Regions from separate parts of the Pectobacterium colocasium genome, predicted to be linked through region 1. Evidence: predicted binding sites of a transcription regulator. Region 1 holds the regulator's gene; each other region holds the start of a gene.
What was found. Region 1 encodes PurR, which represses purine synthesis genes. Its sites were predicted from a motif close to CANGCAAACGTTTGCNTG; they were not measured.

Region 1 (4,712 bases):
GCAGCGCAAAACCTGATAGAACAGATAGCCAGGTACGCCCCACAGCAGCGCATGCAGGTAGCCAATGGCCTTTGCCGCCAGCTCTGGTGAATCGTCGCTCATCAGGTTAATGGCATATTCCCCCTGATACAGCACCAGCATCGTAAATACAGAAATAATAGCGGCCAGGAAAAAAGCTTGTCGCACCTGATGCGAGATGCGATCGCGTCGGCCGGAACCGTTGAGCTGTGCGACAACGGGCGTCAGCGCCAACAGCAGACCGTGACCAAAAAGAATGGCGGGTAGCCAGATTGATGTTCCTACAGCAACGGCGGCCATATCGGTGGCGCTATAGGCACCAGCCATGACGGTGTCAACGACACCCATCGATGTTTGAGACACTTGCGCAATAATGACAGGAACAGCAAGCGCTGATAATTTACGCGCTTCTGTCAGATACTGTTGCACGGATACCTTCCTTGAATGACTTGACGGCGGAATAAATAATTTAGATATAAGAAACAGATCGGGATAAAGAGAGAGTCATTGTAACGACTTAACGAAAGTAAACCAGCATGGAAGAGAATATATTCTTTTTGTTACGCTACGGTTTCGATGACCATGCGGTGTGCAGTATTCCGGTTTGGTTTTCCGCGAAATATCGGGCACACTGCACAAAATCATTTCTTTGTTTTTAAGAGGCAAACCGTATGTTTACCGGTATTGTGCAGGGCACCGCGCCGGTGGTGTCGATTGAAGAAAAATCCAATTTCCGTACGCATGTCGTTCAACTCCCGCCCGACCTGCTGCCCGGACTTGTACCTGGTGCCTCGGTGGCGCACAACGGCTGCTGCCTGACGGTAACCGCTATTGACGGCGATCGTGTCAGCTTCGATCTCATAAAAGAAACGCTGCGATTAACGAATCTGGGCGATATTCATGAAGGCGATGTCGTGAATATTGAGCGTGCCGCGAAGTTCGGTGACGAGATCGGCGGGCACGTCATGTCGGGCCATATTATGTGTACGGCGGAAGTGGTGAAGATTCAGGTTTCAGAGAATAACCATCAGATTTGGTTCCGTCTGGCAGATGACGCGCTGATGAAATACGTGCTGCATAAAGGCTTTGTCGGGATTGATGGCATCAGCCTGACGGTAGGGGAAGTAACTCGTGGGCGCTTCTGCGTGCATTTAATCCCCGAAACGTTGAACCGGACTACGCTGGGGCAGAAACGCCTGGGGAATCGCATCAATATTGAAATCGATCCGCAGACCCAGGCCGTAGTGGATACCGTTGAGCGTGTGTTGGCGAGCAAGCAGGCGAACGACCAGAGCAAAGAAGAGTAATTTCTGCGTTGCCTGATTCTGTAAACCGGACGAACAGCGTCGTCCGGTTTTTTCTCTTCTGCTAGCGTGAAACACGTACTCCTCCTTCGATCCCATCCAGACTGAATACCACTTGCCAGAGCTGGAGTGTTCTTGCTCTGAAGGCTCCAGCACAGAGGTTCAGGTAGTAGCTGAACATCCGGCGGAAGCGGTCATAGTTGCGCGGTCCGACGTGTTCAAACATGCCTACCGACACCACGCGGTCAAATTGCTGATCGAGATCGCGATAATCTTGTAGATCAATCGTGACATTCAGACTCTGACAACGCTGTTGTGCCAGCATCTGCTGTTCTCTGGAAATGGTGACGCCATAAACTGACACACCGTAGTGGCGTGCGGCGAATTCGGCAAGCCCGCCCCAGCCGCAACCGATGTCCAGCAGCGTCATTCCCGATTTGAGCTGGAGCTTTTCGCAGATCATCGCGAGTTTATCTTCCTGCGCCTGTTCCAGCGTCTGTGCTTGTTTCCAGTAAGCACAGGAGTATTGCATGTAAGGATCCAGCATCAGGGTAAAGAGGTCATTGCCTAAATCGTAATGTGCCTTGCCAACAATCTGAGCGCGTCTGCGGGATTGCGGATTCATGACACGTGAGAGGGCGACTCGCGTAAGATCGTGCAGACGGCGGGGCAACTTCGTTTCCAGCCCTGCACGCAGGACGCGATGGGAAAATATATCCAGTCGTTCACATTCCCACCAGCCCTCCATATAGCTCTCTCCCAGCCCCAGCGATCCTTCGCGCAGAACACGTTTAAAAAAACCAGGATGGGTCACGCGGATGTCAAAAGGGCGAGAGCCGTTGATGGTGATATCGGCGACATCCAACATGTCCTGCACGATGTGGAACCAGGGCGCGATATCGTCATCCCATTCTTCTGTATAAGGTAAACCCATCATGTCTCCTTAACTTTATGTAAAAGTATCGTAAAACATACCTGGACAGCACTTATCGCAGCCGACGTATCGGCTGTCACCAGAGAAAATGAAACGCGGTATTAAATTTAGAACTACTTCAGCCAGCATACAAGAAAATTGGCTGAAGCAGAGAGGGAAGCGGACAGGAATAAGAAAGTTGTCTGTATCGTGTCGTCGCGCTTAGCGGCGATAGTCGAGGTAAGGGCCGTCTGCCACAGAACGACGTTCAATTAACGTCGGATGGACTTCAATGACATGTGCATCTTCCCGCTTACTGGTAATGCGATCCAGCAACATCGCGAAGGCGGACTGCCCAAGACGCTCTTTCGGCTGATGAATGGTGGTCAGCGCCGGCGTAAAGAAACGCGCGTGGCGCACGTTGTCATACCCGATCACCGAAATATCCTGCGGCACGCGCAGACCCAGTTCGTCTGCCGCACAGATGGCACCCATCGCCATGATATCGCCACCGCAGAATACGGCCGTTGGTCGTTGTTTCTGCGCGAGAATCTGATGCATGGCTTTGTAACCGGATTCCGGCTCGAAATCGCCCTGAACCACCCATTCCTCGCGTACGGTGATGTCTGCTTCCTTCAGCGCTTTTAAAAAGCCGAGGTAGCGCCCGCTGCCAGTATTACGTTCTTGAATACCGGGAATGGCGCCGATATCCCGATGGCCGCGTTCGATCAGGTAGCGGCCTGCCATATAACCGCCTTCAAAGGCGTTATCGATAATCGTATCGGTAAAGTCGCTATGCATCTGGCCCCAGTCCATCACGACCATCGGGATGCTGCGATAGTCTTCCAGCATTGCCAGCAGCTCAGGTGGATATTCGGCACACATCACCAGTAAGCCGTCCACACGTTTTTGCGCCAGCATGGAGAGATAAGCGCGCTGTTTACCGATGTCGTTATGCGAATTACACAGCACCAGCGTGTAGCCTTTGGCATAGCAGCTGTTTTCGACGGCTTCGATGATCTCGGCGAAATAGGGGGCTTCGCTGGATGTAGCCAGCAAACCGATTGATTTAGTGTGGTTAACTTTGAGGCTGCGTGCGACGGCGCTGGGCGAATAGTGCAATTCTTTGATTGCCGCCCTGACGGCTGCCTTAGTCTCTTCGGCGACGAAACGTGTTTTATTGATCACGTGCGATACGGTTGTGGTGGAAACGCCAGCACGTTTTGCCACATCTTTAATCGTTGCCATCTAAAAATGACTCCTGAACTTACCTGTTACAGACGTAAGTATATTGTTAATCGTTTGCCTACGTTTAAAGTTCTTCTTCTAAGCTAAAAAACAGAATTTCAGAAGGAGAATGCCGAATGTTATACCGAAGGGATCTGGGTTGACGTTTTTCGACCGATACGCAGCGCTTTCATAAACAGCGGATTGTGTCCGATTTATCATGAAAGGGAAAGGGCTAATTTATACTATTAGTGATGCATTGGTCCGAGATTTTTCACTAAAATTATGAAAGAATCGTAATAACCCTATTGTTTGTGGTTTTAACCGCCTGGATGGGTTCGCAGTAAAGGGCGGTTTCCTCTTTCAGATAAAATTTGTTCGTTAATAAGGAGTGGTTTATGGATACAGATCTGAAGATGTCTTTGCTGACAACGGTTGGCGCACTGGCGATGATCATTGTGTTCAGTTTTGTTGCGGTGCTGAACTAACCGAACGATGCCTCTGTGTGATTTCCGTATTCAGACACGTTTATGCTACAGCTACATAAAACGTGTCTGAATCATTCTTCTTCTTCGATGCCGAATCCATTTCTCAACGAATTGTCTGTGGCGTTACTACGCGACGCGCGCCAACGTAGTGCTCCTGCCAATAATCTTCACTCAGTTTGCTGATACGAATATCTGAACCGGTACGCGGCGACTGGATAAATTTCCCTTCTCCCAGATAAACGCCGACATGATCGGCGGCACCGCGATTGTTGATGCGGAAGAAGACCAGATCGCCACTTTCCAGCTCGCTCTTTTTAATCGGAGCGGCATCACGCAGGTGATACATTTCATTGGCGGTACGTGGAATCTGGATCTTAACGACGTCTTTGTACGCGTAATAGACCAGTCCGCTACAGTCGAATCCGGTAAAAGGAGATGAGCCGCCCCAGTGGTAAGGCTTGCCTATTTGGCTCATCAACTTATTCATTGCTGTCGTTTTGGCATGTTGATAACGCTTTTTATGCGCCGCGCTCAGCGCCATACCTTTTTCTGTAGGCGCCGGATTTTTCTCCGCTTTTCCCTTGACCGTCGTTTTCTTCAGCCCGGTTTTGACTCTGGCCTGTGCGGTTGTCTGCTTTTCTTCTTCAGGCTTCAGCTTTTTGAGATTCTTTTTCACGAGTGCGGGCGTGCTGCTTTGCGTCCGTGACGGTTTTTTTTCTGTTGATTTGTTTACGCTGCGAGGTTTGGTTTTCGTGCTGACCG
Region 2 (4,712 bases), 2.2 Mb from region 1:
AGGACACCGCACTCCCTCTCGCACCACCCGAACCCTCTACCGTACGCCGTTTCGTACATGAATATGGTTTCTTAATACTTTTCACTTTGCTGGCTGCTGCAAGCTGGGGACTTTCCCTGTTAAGCGAGCGCGGCGGGCAGATCGCGTTTATCGCGACCACGATTGTCGGGCTGGCTCCGATCCTGAAAAAAGCGGTGCAGCTCATTCGCTCCGGTACTCCCTTCGCGATTGAAACGCTGATGAGCGTGGCTTCCATCGGGGCGCTCTTGATTGGCGCCACCACCGAAGCTACGGTCATCTTGCTGCTGTTTATGCTGGGCGAATACCTGGAGTCTTACGCGGCCAACCGCGCACGACGGGGCGTAACGGCACTGATGGCACTGCTTCCCGAAGACGCCACGGCAATCGTCAACGGGCAACGGCGTCTTGTGCCTGTCGCCAGTCTGGTTCCCGGCGATGTGATTGAAGTCGCACCCGGTGGGCGCCTTCCCGCTGATGCGGAGCTCTTAAACAGCGACGCCAGCTTTGATGAAAGCGCCCTGACCGGCGAGTCGGTCCCTATTGAGCGTACGCCGGGTGAGAAAATTGCCGCAGGCAGCCTGTGTGTCGATCGGGTCGTGCAATTGCGCGTGGTCTCACAGCCGGGCAACAGCGCGATCGACCGCATTCTGCAACTGATAGAAGAAGCGGAAGAACGCCGTGCACCGATAGAGCGCTTCCTCGATAAGTTCAGCCGCTATTACACGCCGGCCATCATGCTGCTGTCGCTGCTGGTGATCCTCGTGCCGCCGCTGCTGCTGGCACAGCCGTGGCAAGAGTGGATTTATCGCGGTCTGACGCTGCTGTTAATCGGCTGTCCGTGTGCGCTGGTGATCTCAACGCCTGCGGCGATTACATCCGGGCTGGCCGCCGCTACGCGCCGTGGGGCGTTGATTAAAGGCGGTGCGGTGCTGGAATCGCTGGGCAGCATCAAGACCATCGCGTTCGACAAAACGGGCACGCTGACGGAAGGTAAGCCGCAGGTAACGGACGTGCTCCCCGCCGCAGGCATTAGCGAAACGGCGCTGCTGACACGCACCGCCGCCGTGGAATCGGGTTCTCATCACCCACTTGCCAAAGCCATTGTCCAGCATGCGTTATCCAGCAACACATTCCTGCCGCTGGCGGAAAACCGCAAAGCGCTAGCGGGGGTCGGCGTGGAAGGCACGATAGGCGGCAAACGGATTCAGGTCAGCGCGCCAACTCGCGTCGCGCCCGACTTGCTCGACGCCGACGGGCTACAGCAGATTGACGCGCTGGAAAGCGAAGGGAAAACCGTCGTGGTGGTACAAGAAGACGGCAAGCTGCTTGGTTTACTGGCGCTGAGCGATACCCTACGCCACGACGCGCGTGAAGCGCTGGATGCCTTGCAGCAGTTGGGGATCAGAGGCGTGATGCTCACGGGCGATAATCCCCGCGCGGCAGCGGCCATCGCGGCGACATTAGGGATCGATTACCGCGCCAGTCTGCTCCCTGCCGATAAGGTCACGGCCGTCAGCGAGTTGAGCAAACAGCACGCTGTCGCGATGGTGGGCGACGGTATCAACGACGCGCCGGCGATGAAAGCCGCAACGATCGGGATTGCGATGGGAAGCGGGACGGATGTGGCGCTGGAAACAGCCGATGCGGCCTTAACGCACAGCCGCCTGACCGGGCTGGCTGCCATGATTAGCCTGTCGCGGGCGACGCAGCGTAATATTCGTCAGAACATTGCCATCGCGCTGGGGCTGAAAGCGGTCTTTCTGGTCACCAGTATTCTGGGCATTACCGGACTGTGGCTGGCGGTACTGGCCGATTCCGGCGCAACGGCGCTGGTTACCGCTAACGCCCTGCGGCTATTGAGAAAACAGGACTGATATTACCGTTGCTGGCTGTGAATTGAAGGATCGAGATACACGGAGCGACCACGGGGCGAGGCCTCCCTACGGGAACCTCATCCCCGTGTTTCTCCTAATCACACACGTCAACGAACGATATAACGCACTGAGTATTATTAACCTTTGCGCAGCAGATACCGATAGGGAAGCTGTTCGGTTTCCTGCGCCAGAAGCTCATGCTCCATATAGACGCAAAAACCGGGAATATCGCGGGTGGTGGCCGGATCGTCGGCGATAATCAGCAGCGTTTGCCCGGTTTCCATCTGGCGTACCGTCTTACGCACCATCATCACAGGCTCAGGGCAGCGCAGCCCCTGCGCATCAAGGGTTTTATCCGGGTTGGTAAAGGGATCGGTCATCAACGTTCTCAGTGCTGGAATCAAAAAACCGCCCTAGTTTACGCTGAGGATTTCCCGACGCAAGCGACGACAACGTTTGCGCATAAAACAACCATCCTTTCCCGGTAAAACACATTGCATTAGCGATGCAATTGCGTATTATGCCGCCGCGTTGCAGCATAAATCTGCACGTTATTTCTTGGGTTCCCTAACCCCAATAACCAAAAAGGTCACATTATGTATCGTTTTACTCCCCAGCAGCGGCTTACGGCGCTGATCTGGCTATCGTTGTTTCATGTCCTGATCATTACGTCGAGTAATTATCTGGTGCAGCTCCCGGTATTGATTTTCGGTTTTCATACCACCTGGGGCGCGTTTACCTTCCCGTTTATTTTTCTGGCAACTGACCTGACGGTACGGATTTTCGGTGCACCGCTGGCGCGTCGTATTATTTTGACCGTAATGGTACCTGCACTGGTGATTTCCTATCTGGTTTCATCCCTGTTTTATCAGGGATCGTGGCAGTCGTTCGAAGCGTTAAGTCAGGTGAATATTGTCGTAGCGCGTATTGCCTGCGCCAGCTTCATGGCCTATGTTCTCGGCCAGATTCTGGATGTTCACGTCTTCAATCGGCTGCGCCAGAAACGTGCGTGGTGGATCGCTCCAGCCGTTTCGATCGCATTTGGTAATTTCAGCGATACGCTGGCCTTTTTCTTCATCGCGTTTTATCGCAGCACCGATGCCTTTATGGCCGCAAACTGGGTTGAAATCGCGATGGTGGATTATACCTTTAAACTTTTGATCAGCCTGGCGTTCTTCCTGCCGATGTACGGCGTGATGCTAAACATGGTACTCAAACGACTGAGCGAGCAGAAAGACTCAGCCAACTACCGTTCTGTCAGCAGCCACCATTAATGCCTATCGGGCGGCCATTTGCGCCGCCTTTTCTCATTAAGTCACTCATCGTTTTGTAAAAATAACGCAGGCAACAACAACGGTTTGCAACAACAAAATGCTTGTTTTTGCTATCTGAATAGGGTGCCATACTGTTATGACCTGTTCAAAAACGAGAGAAAGGGATCCCATGTCGAATGTAATCAAATACCTCGGTGTCGGCTTGCTTGTCGGCCTGCTTGCTGCTTGTGATGGCAAAACGGATGACGCCGCAAAAGCGGGCGCGCAAGATAAACCTGCCGCAGAAGCCAGCGCAGGCCAGAATATTGAATTAATGGAAGGCAAAATTGCGTTTACCCTGCCCGCCGACATGCGTGACCAAAGCGGCAAAGTAGGGACGCAGGCGAACAACATGCACGTTTACGCCAATGACAATGGGCAGAAAGCGGTCATCGTGATTCTGGGCGACAACACCACGGAAGAGTTGACCGTGCTGGCGCAGCGTCTGGAAGATCAACAGCGCACGCGTGACGCCAACCTTCAGGTCGTGACCAACAAAACCATCGACGTTGACGGCAAGAAGCTGCAACAGCTCGACAGCATTATTACCAGCAGCGGGCAGCAGGCTTATTCCTCTGTCGTGTTGGGCAAAGTGGAAAATCAACTGCTGACGTTGCAGATCACGCTGCCAGCCAGCAATCAGCAGCAGGCGCAAACCGAAGCGGAAGGCATCATCCACACGCTGAAGCTGAAATAATCGGTGTTATCGTCGGACAGTAGCCACCGAGGTGGCTACTGTTGTTCTCTATACGCTCGCGATCCGCTGAGCCAGCCGCCACGTCAGCGCCAGACCGCATAGTCCCAGCAGCGCCGCCGCCAGATAAATAGAGGCGATACCGGTATAGGCCATCAGTCCCCCCGCCACCGGCCCGACGACACCCAGCGACAAATCGAGAAATATGGTATAGGTTGCCAGCGCACTACCTTGATTCTGCGGCGAGACAGCCTGAACGGCGACAACGCCTAATGCCGGGAACACCAAAGAGAAACCCGCCCCCGCGAGGAATGCGCCGATTTCTGCCATCAGCGGTTGCGTCGCGCCCCAGACCAGCAGCAACCCCACGATCTCAACCACAAAGCACGCCATCGCCACGCGTAACCCACCAAACCGTTGAATACTGTTAGGAAACACCAGCCGCGCACCGACAAAAGCGCAGCTGAAAATCGTCAGCGTCAGCGCGGCACCTTCCCAGTTCCGATCGGCATAAAACAGCGTGATAAAGGTGGCGATCACGCCAAAACCCGCAGAGGCGATCGCCAGAATAATGCCGTAAACCCAGACTTTCCCCAGCACTTCGCGAAAAGGAATCTTTTTCCCCGGCGCCACCTGCACCGCCGGGCGCGGCAGCGCGAAGAGGATCGCCACCGCTGCAATCAGGATAATGCACACGGAGAGCAGTTTTAGCCCACCGATATGGTTAAGCCAGACGCCGAGCGGTGCGCCAATCGCCATCGCGCCGTAGGTGGCAATACCATTCCATGAAATTACGCGTCCGATGTGTCG
Region 3 (4,712 bases), 610 kb from region 1:
ACCATCAGCAGAAAAGCATATTCCAACGCGATATCATCATAGCGTTTAAAACGACCAGATTTTCCGCCATGCCCGGCATCCATGTCGGTGTACAGCAACACCAGACGATCGTCGGTTTTGACCTCCCGCAATTTCGCGACCCACTTCGCAGGTTCCCAATACTGCACCTGAGAATCGTGCAACCCGGTCGTCACCAGCAAATGTGGATAACGCTGTGCGATAACACCGTCATAGGGGCTGTATTGTTTGATGTAGTCATAGTAGGTTTGCTCATTCGGATCGCCCCACTCGTCATACTCGCCGGTCGTCAATGGGATAGACTCATCCAGCATCGTCGTCAGCACATCAACGAATGGAACCTGAGCGACAACGCCTTTAAACAGTTCAGGCGCCATATTCACCACCGCGCCCATCAATAATCCTCCCGCACTGCCTCCCATTGCGAACATGTTTTTCCTGTCGCCATAGCCTTTTGCTATTAATGCCTGCGATACATCGATGAAATCCGTGAAGGAATGCATTTTATTGAGCAACCGGCCATCGTCGTACCACTGTTGCCCCAGCTCACCACCGCCGCGAATGTGCGTTAAGGCGAAAATGAACCCTCGGTCCAACAGGCTCAAGCGACTCACACTGAAATCCGGATCCAAACTATGGCTATAAGCGCCGTAGCCGTAGACCAGTATCGGATTCTTACCTGGGCTGAAATGATCGCGATGGTAAACAAGAGAAACAGGAACCTCGACGCCATCTCGAACTGTGATCCATACGCGTTCGCTCCGGTAATTGTCCGAAGAGAAGTCTTTCACTTCAGCTTGTTTAAGTAACTGCTGTTCGCCCGTATCCAGATTCAATTCATATTGCGTGCTGGGGGTTGTCATTGACGAATAGCCATATCGCATCAAGGCCGTGTCTGGCGTCGGGTTGTAAGACAGCCATGTCACATAACTCGCGTCATTAAAGGCGATCGTTTTTTCTTCCTGCGTATGCCAGTGAATCTGGCGCAGGCTGGTCAAACCGCGCTCCCGCTCTTCGACCACCAGCCAGTCACGGAACAGCTCAAACCCTTCCAACACACGGCTTTCACGTGGTGCAATCAGCGTTTCCAGCGTCTGCTCATCGGGTTTGTCCGAACGGTAGAGACCAAAGTTTTTACCTTCCCGATTAGAACGCAGATAAAACTGGCCCTGATAGTGGTCGATACCATATTCATGATCTCTCCGGCGTGGAATGCAGACCTGCGGCACAGCATCCGGGTGCGTCGCATCGAGCAACAACACTTCCGTCGTCGTCGTGCTGCTGAGATAAATGGTGATGTAGTGCTCTGATGTCGTTTTACTCAGGCTGACATAATAGGTGTCGTCTTTCTCTTCATATACCAGCTCATCCTGTGCCGGATCGCTCCCCAGACGATGACGATAGACCTGATACGGCAATAACGTTTGCTCATGCTTGCGCACGTAATACAGAACCGTCGAATCCGCCGACCATTCCGCCCCCGCCGTGACATTTTCGATCACATCCGGCAGCCACTCACCGCTGTTCAGATCGCGAAAACGAAGCGTGTACTGCCGACGGGATAAAAAATCCTCCGAAAGTGCCAGCAGCGCATTGTTCGGGCTAACTTCAAGCGCTCCGAGGCTATAAAATTCGTGCCCTTCTGCTCGTTGATTTCCGTCCAGCAGCGTTTCCCATCCGTCTGTTGCCTGCTCGGGCTGGCGCAGATAAATGGCGTACTCTTTGCCCGGCTCATAACGACTTTGATAGCGATAACCCTTTCTGACATACGGCACAGACATATCCGTTGACGGGATACGCTTAACCATTTCGTCATACAGTGACCGCTTGCGCGCCTCATGAGGTGCCATTACCGCCTCGCTATAGGCATTTTCCTGTTCCAGATAGGCCAGCACCTGTGGATCGGCACGCTTGTCATCACGCAGCCAGTAATAATTGTCGATACGCGTATCGCCATGCGTGCTCATCACATGGGGGCGTTTTTCAGCTTGCGGTGTCTTCATCGTGTCGGATCTCGTTGTCTTAACATAAAATTTTCACTCTGCAAGAAGAGTGGCACGATTGCCCAGTAATGCCAAGCCACCGCCTTATCTCTTGGTGCGCTTTTGCGCACCGCATTCCAATGCACGCCCTCTTTAATGCGCACGCAAACGTTTTCGTTTATACTGCGGCCATTTTTCACAACCCGATCAGGTATAAGGTTATGTTAACGATTGGAACCGCCCTGCGTGCGGATGCCACACGAGTGATGCTGCTTGGCTCCGGTGAATTAGGCAAAGAAGTGGCGATTGAATGTCAGCGTTTGGGAATCGAAGTGATTGCGGTCGATCGCTATGCCGATGCGCCAGCCATGCAGATTGCGCATCGCAGCCACGTCATCAATATGTTGGATGGCGATGCATTGAAAGCGCTGGTTGAAGCCGAACGTCCTGATTATATCGTGCCGGAAATTGAGGCTATCGCCACCGACATGCTAGTCACGTTGGAAAAGCAGGGTCACCATGTTGTTCCCTGCGCCGAAGCCACACGCCTGACGATGAACCGTGAAGGTATCCGCCGTCTGGCAGCCGAAACGCTCGGCGTTCCTACCTCCACCTACCGTTTTGCCGATAGCGAAGAGAGTTTTCGTCAGGCAGTAGATGCGATTGGCTATCCCTGCATTGTGAAACCGGTCATGAGTTCATCCGGCAAAGGGCAAAGCCTGATTCGCTCTGCGGAACAATTAGCGCAAGCGTGGAACTACGCCCAACAGGGCGGACGCGCAGGCGGTGGGCGCGTCATCGTGGAAGGGTTGGTGAATTTCGATTTTGAGATCACGCTGCTAACCATCCATGCGGTTGACGGTATTCATTTCTGTGCGCCTATCGGGCATCGTCAGGAAGATGGCGACTATCGTGAGTCCTGGCAACCGCAGCAGATGAGTGCACTGGCGCAAGAACGCGCGCAAAAAATGGCAAGCGATGTTGTGAAAGCGCTCGGTGGCTATGGTCTCTTTGGTGTTGAACTGTTCGTTTGTGGCGATGAGGTCATCTTCAGCGAAGTGTCCCCTCGTCCGCACGATACTGGCATGGTGACGATGATTTCTCAGGCTCTCTCCGAGTTTGCCTTGCACGTTCGCGCGTTTCTGGGGTTACCCATTGGCGCAATTCGTCAATATGGCGCATCGGCTTCTGCTGTGATTTTACCGGAACTCGATAGCAATAATGTGCGCTATCAGCGGCTGGAAAGTGCACTACTCCCTCATACGCAAATTCGCCTGTTTGGTAAGCCGGATATTAGCGGTAAACGTCGCATGGGCGTCGCATTAGCCAGCGCAGAAACCACGGACGATGCAGTGGCAATCGCTAAGCGCGTCGCGGCAGGTGTAAAAGTCAGCGGCTGATAGACTGCCACCAACCGGGTAAGGCATGAGATAAAAAAAGGCCACTCACTACGAGTGGCCTTTATCATTCAGTCACGAGCAAACTTAGGCTTTTGCACCTGCAACGGCTTCACGCGCCAGTTCGGTAATACGCGCGTAATCACCGCTTTCCAGCGCATCGTTCGGCACCAGCCATGAACCACCCACGCACAGCACGCTCTTCAGCGCCAGATAATCGCGGTAGTTATTTGGCGTAATGCCACCGGTTGGACAGAAACGGAGCTGAGCAAACGGACCCGCGATCGCCTGGAGGGCTTTCACACCACCGTTAGCTTCCGCAGGGAAGAATTTGAACTCACGCAGGCCGTAATCCATACCCAGCATCAGTTCAGACACCGTGCTGATACCTGGAATCAACGGGATGTTGCCTGCTGTCGCCGCTTTCAGCAACGGTTCAGTCAAACCAGGGCTGATGGCGAACTGGGCACCGGCTTCCACTACGGCCGCCAGTTGTTCAGGGTTTGTTACCGTACCCGCACCTACGATGGCTTCGGGTACTTCTTTCGCAATCGCGCGGATCGCGTCAATGGCGCAGTCGGTACGCAATGTCAGTTCCAGAACGCGAACGCCGCCCGCGACTAACGCTTTTGCCATCGGCACCGCGTGTTCCAGTTTGTTGACTACAATAACAGGAACAACGGGACCCGTTGTCAAAATCTGTTCCGCGCTCGTTTTCCAGTTTTTCATCAAAAGTTATCTCCAGTCATGCCCGAAGGCATCATTAATTATATAGCGCGCCCCTGCCACAGGGATCTGCGTCACCGCAGATGTCCGACCGCACCGTTAGCCATACATTAAAACTGTGAGATGCCGAGCGATCTCGGCATCTCAATTACTGACGCATTATCAAAAAATTATTCAAACTCATTCCAGGAACGGCCATCGCGGGTAATCATCGCCACGGATGCCACAGGCCCCCAGCTTCCCGCCTGATACGGTTTCGGCGCATCGTTGTCCATACCCCATGCATCCATGATGGAATCCACCCATTTCCAGGCTTCTTCCACCTCATCACGACGGACAAACAGTGCCTGAATACCACGCATGGTTTCCAGCAGCAGACGCTCATAGGCATCGGCCAAATGCTGCTGATTAAAGGTTTCCGAGAAGCTCAGATCCAGTTTCACCGTTTGCAGGCGGTGTTTGTGCTCTAATCCTGGGATTTTATTCAGAATCTGGATTTCTACACCTTCATCAGGCTGCAAACGAATGATCAGCTTGTTTTGCGGCAGTTGTTGGTAAGAATCGTGGAACAGATTCAGCGCAGGGTTTT
Region 4 (4,712 bases), 2.3 Mb from region 1:
CTTCGGTGAAGTTTTGGTATTCCGCTGTCGGGATGTTGTGGCGTGCCAGAAAATCTTTAGTGAAGGCTTTGGAGCCTTCTAACTGTGCTGCGCCCTGCGTTGGGCCAAAGATTTTTAGACCCGCGTTCTGAAATGCATCGACAACACCGAGAACTAACGGTGTTTCTGGGCCAACGATGGTTAAATCGATGTGGTTTTCCTGCGCAAAAGTGACTAACGCTGGAATGTCGGTTGCGGCGATATCGACATTGGTCAGCGCTGGCTCAAGCGCGGTGCCGGCATTTCCCGGAGCGACATAAACGCGTTTTGCCAGCGGTGACTGTGCGGCTTTCCAGGCCAGCGCGTGCTCGCGTCCGCCATTACCAATTACTAAAATGTTCATTTCGGTCAAGCTCCAGAATTAATGGCGGAAATGGCGCATGTCGGTAAAGATCATCGCAATGCCGTGTTCGTTGGCGGCGGCAATGACCTCATCATCGCGAATGGAGCCGCCCGGTTGGATCACACAGGTAATACCAACAGCTGCAGCAGCATCAATACCATCACGGAATGGGAAGAACGCATCAGATGCCATCGCGGAACCTTTTACCTCCAGCCCTTCATCACCTGCTTTGATTCCGGCGATTTTTGCTGAATAAACGCGGCTCATCTGACCGGCACCTATTCCGATGGTCATATTGTCGCGTGCATACACAATCGCATTGGATTTAACGAATTTAGCCACTTTCCAGCAGAAGAGGGCGTCGCGCAATTCCTGCTCGCTCGGCTGGCGTTCAGTCACGACACGCAGTTGAGAGGCATCGACCATGCCCAGATCGCGATCCTGTACCAGCAAACCGCCGTTGACGCGTTTGAAATCCAGGCCAGCAACGCGTTGCTGCCAATTGCCACTGATCAGGACACGTACGTTTTGTTTGGCAGCCGTCACCTTTAATGCGGCCTCGCTGGCGGATGGCGCAATAATCACTTCGACAAACTGACGGCTGATAATGGCCTGCGCCGTTTCTTCATCTAGCTCACGGTTGAAAGCGATTATGCCGCCGAATGCCGATGTTGGGTCGGTTTTATAGGCGCGTTCGTAGGCATCAAGAATTGAGCCGCCAATTGCTACACCACATGGGTTCGCATGTTTAACGATAACGCAGGCCGGTTCGGAAAATTCTTTCACACATTCCAGCGCCGCATCGGTATCGGCGATGTTGTTATAAGACAGTGCCTTTCCTTGTAACTGTGTAGCCGTCGCGACAGAAGCCTCACTAATATTCTCTTCTATATAGAAGGCAGCTTGCTGATGGCTGTTCTCGCCGTAGCGCATGTCCTGCTTTTTGATGTAGTTCAGGTTTAACGTGCGCGGGAAGTTACCTGATGGTTTATCGGTTTCACCGTGGTAAGGCGGAACCAGTGCGCCAAAATAATTGGCAATCATGCTGTCGTACGCGGCAGTATGTTCAAAAGCTTTAATGGCTAAATCGAAACGGGTTTCGTATGTCAGCGAACCTTCGTTGGTGTCGATTTCATTAATAATGGCACTGTAGTCGCTGCTCTTGACCACGATAGCCACATCTTTATGGTTCTTGGCGGCGGAGCGAACCATCGTCGGGCCGCCGATATCGATATTCTCGACAGCGTCTTCTAATGTGCAGTTCTCACGCGCCACGGTCTGGGCAAACGGATACAAATTCACAACCACGATATCGATCGGCTTAATGTCATGCTGCGTCATGATCGCATCATCTTGATCGCGACGTCCCAAAATACCGCCGTGTACTTTCGGGTGCAGAGTCTTTACACGCCCATCCATCATTTCCGGGAAGCCAGTGTAGTCAGAGACTTCAGTCACCGGCAAGCCAGCATCAGCCAGCAAACGGGCGGTTCCACCAGTTGAAAGAAGCTCGACGCCACGGTGGGACAGAGCTTGAGCAAATTCGACAATACCTGCTTTGTCAGAAACGCTGAGCAGAGCGCGGCGAATTGGACGGCGTTGTTGCATGATGATGTTATCCCCTGGATTTGGGTAGTCAGTAAAGAACGGTATGTGAATATCGTCTTTGTCAGAGCAATAATTGCGGAATAAAGAGAAATATTCAGTTAGCGTTCGCAAAAACACGACGATTTTGAACGAGGTGAATTGTAGCGAAAACGTTTGCGTGATGCTCGTCAATTTTTGAATAGAATGCTTTCTGTGGATAAGTTTGTGCAAAAATAGGTATAAAGCGGGGTTTTGCTGTGGAATGCAGCAAACAAACATTTTTCTTTAAAATACCTATTGCGGCCTGCCGAGAAGTCCCTATAATGCGCCTCCACTGACACGGCAACAGCGCAAACGCAGTTGTGATGACAGAAAAAAGATTTCATAAAGCAGTCAGCAATGACTTGACTTTAAAGCGGATTAGCATAGTATATGCGACCCGCGCCACGAGAGATTGTGGCACTGCTCTTTAACAATTTAATCAGACAATCTGTGTGGGCACTCACAAGACCGTATCTTGACGATATAAAAAGTCTTGAAGAGTGAACAACAGTAAATTCATTACGAATAAACAGTTTTAATTCTTTGAGCATCGCTGACGAGTTCAGCAAATCAAACAAATCTTAAATTGAAGAGTTTGATCATGGCTCAGATTGAACGCTGGCGGCAGGCCTAACACATGCAAGTCGGGCGGTAGCACAGAGGAGCTTGCTCCTTGGGTGACGAGCGGCGGACGGGTGAGTAATGTCTGGGAAACTGCCTGATGGAGGGGGATAACTACTGGAAACGGTAGCTAATACCGCATAACGTCTTCGGACCAAAGCGGGGGACCTTCGGGCCTCGCGCCATCAGATGTGCCCAGATGGGATTAGCTGGTAGGTGAGGTAATGGCTCACCTAGGCGACGATCCCTAGCTGGTCTGAGAGGATGACCAGCCACACTGGAACTGAGACACGGTCCAGACTCCTACGGGAGGCAGCAGTGGGGAATATTGCACAATGGGCGCAAGCCTGATGCAGCCATGCCGCGTGTGTGAAGAAGGCCTTCGGGTTGTAAAGCACTTTCAGCGGGGAGGAAGGCGGTGAGATTAATACTCTCACCGATTGACGTTACCCGCAGAAGAAGCACCGGCTAACTCCGTGCCAGCAGCCGCGGTAATACGGAGGGTGCAAGCGTTAATCGGAATGACTGGGCGTAAAGCGCACGCAGGCGGTTTGTTAAGTCAGATGTGAAATCCCCGAGCTTAACTTGGGAACTGCATTTGAAACTGGCAAGCTAGAGTCTTGTAGAGGGGGGTAGAATTCCAGGTGTAGCGGTGAAATGCGTAGAGATCTGGAGGAATACCGGTGGCGAAGGCGGCCCCCTGGACAAAGACTGACGCTCAGGTGCGAAAGCGTGGGGAGCAAACAGGATTAGATACCCTGGTAGTCCACGCTGTAAACGATGTCGATTTGGAGGTTGTGCCCTTGAGGCGTGGCTTCCGGAGCTAACGCGTTAAATCGACCGCCTGGGGAGTACGGCCGCAAGGTTAAAACTCAAATGAATTGACGGGGGCCCGCACAAGCGGTGGAGCATGTGGTTTAATTCGATGCAACGCGAAGAACCTTACCTACTCTTGACATCCAGAGAACTTAGCAGAGATGCTTTGGTGCCTTCGGGAACTCTGAGACAGGTGCTGCATGGCTGTCGTCAGCTCGTGTTGTGAAATGTTGGGTTAAGTCCCGCAACGAGCGCAACCCTTATCCTTTGTTGCCAGCGGTTAGGCCGGGAACTCAAAGGAGACTGCCAGTGATAAACTGGAGGAAGGTGGGGATGACGTCAAGTCATCATGGCCCTTACGAGTAGGGCTACACACGTGCTACAATGGCGTATACAAAGAGAAGCGACCTCGCGAGAGCAAGCGGACCTCATAAAGTACGTCGTAGTCCGGATTGGAGTCTGCAACTCGACTCCATGAAGTCGGAATCGCTAGTAATCGTAGATCAGAATGCTACGGTGAATACGTTCCCGGGCCTTGTACACACCGCCCGTCACACCATGGGAGTGGGTTGCAAAAGAAGTAGGTAGCTTAACCTTCGGGAGGGCGCTTACCACTTTGTGATTCATGACTGGGGTGAAGTCGTAACAAGGTAACCGTAGGGGAACCTGCGGTTGGATCACCTCCTTACCAAGAAGATGTGGGTTGAGTGAAGTGCTCACACAGATTGTCTGATGAAAATAACGAGCAAAAGCGTCAACAAAGTACGGTGTCGTGTCCCCTTCGTCTAGAGGCCTAGGACACCGCCCTTTCACGGCGGTAACAGGGGTTCGAATCCCCTAGGGGACGCCAGCGCATCCGACCATTCCGGTGAAAGCGGGGGTCTTCAGTAAGTAATCTGCTTACCTCATATCTTAAAACTGATTAGCGATAGTCAGGGTTTAAGATATTGCTCTTTAACAATCTGGAACAAGCTGAAAATTGAAACATGACAGCTGAACATGCATGACTGCCTTCGGGTGAGTTGTGATGATTCTGTCTGTCAATGAGTCTCTCAAATAATCACAGCACGATGATGACTTTGATTTATCAAAGACACCTTCGGGTTGTGAGGTTAAGCGACTAAGCGTACACGGTGGATGCCTAGGCAGTCAGAGGCGATGAAGGGCGTGCTAATCTGCGATAAGCGTCGGTAAGCTGATATGAAGCGTTATACCCGACGATACCCGAATGGGGAAACCCAGTGTGTTTCGACACACTATCATT

Region 2: a site for PurR is predicted at 2,341-2,358, ahead of tusA (sulfurtransferase TusA). Genes of this name have one in related genera too.
Region 3: a site for PurR is predicted at 2,162-2,179, ahead of purT (formate-dependent phosphoribosylglycinamide formyltransferase). Genes of this name have one in related genera too.
Region 4: a site for PurR is predicted at 2,133-2,150, ahead of purH (bifunctional phosphoribosylaminoimidazolecarboxamide formyltransferase/IMP cyclohydrolase). Genes of this name have one in related genera too.

Annotation. Positions count from the first base shown of each region.
Region 1 covers NZ_CP084032.1:2,838,269-2,842,980, reverse strand. Annotated here, with positions in the region: gene LCF41_RS12695 (MATE family efflux transporter) at 1-447, opposite strand, end outside; gene LCF41_RS12690 (riboflavin synthase subunit alpha) at 690-1,325, shown strand; gene LCF41_RS12685 (class I SAM-dependent methyltransferase) at 1,387-2,256, opposite strand; gene purR (HTH-type transcriptional repressor PurR) at 2,458-3,483, opposite strand; gene cydH (cytochrome bd-I oxidase subunit CydH) at 3,861-3,950, shown strand; gene LCF41_RS12670 (C40 family peptidase) at 4,054-4,712, opposite strand, start outside.
Region 2 covers NZ_CP084032.1:103,419-108,130, reverse strand. Annotated here, with positions in the region: gene LCF41_RS00445 (zinc/cadmium/mercury/lead-transporting ATPase) at 1-1,895, shown strand, start outside; gene tusA (sulfurtransferase TusA) at 2,033-2,275, opposite strand; gene LCF41_RS00435 (7-cyano-7-deazaguanine/7-aminomethyl-7-deazaguanine transporter) at 2,492-3,169, shown strand; gene LCF41_RS00430 (DcrB family lipoprotein) at 3,339-3,905, shown strand; gene LCF41_RS00425 (MFS transporter) at 3,954-4,712, opposite strand, start outside.
Region 3 covers NZ_CP084032.1:2,225,268-2,229,979, reverse strand. Annotated here, with positions in the region: gene LCF41_RS10020 (S9 family peptidase) at 1-2,021, opposite strand, end outside; gene purT (formate-dependent phosphoribosylglycinamide formyltransferase) at 2,222-3,400, shown strand; gene LCF41_RS10010 (bifunctional 4-hydroxy-2-oxoglutarate aldolase/2-dehydro-3-deoxy-phosphogluconate aldolase) at 3,485-4,126, opposite strand; gene zwf (glucose-6-phosphate dehydrogenase) at 4,294-4,712, opposite strand, start outside.
Region 4 covers NZ_CP084032.1:252,352-257,063, forward strand. Annotated here, with positions in the region: gene purD (phosphoribosylamine--glycine ligase) at 1-382, opposite strand, end outside; gene purH (bifunctional phosphoribosylaminoimidazolecarboxamide formyltransferase/IMP cyclohydrolase) at 401-1,990, opposite strand; rRNA gene LCF41_RS01140 (16S ribosomal RNA) at 2,595-4,136, shown strand; tRNA gene LCF41_RS01145 (tRNA-Glu) at 4,223-4,298, shown strand; rRNA gene LCF41_RS01150 (23S ribosomal RNA) at 4,559-4,712, shown strand, end outside.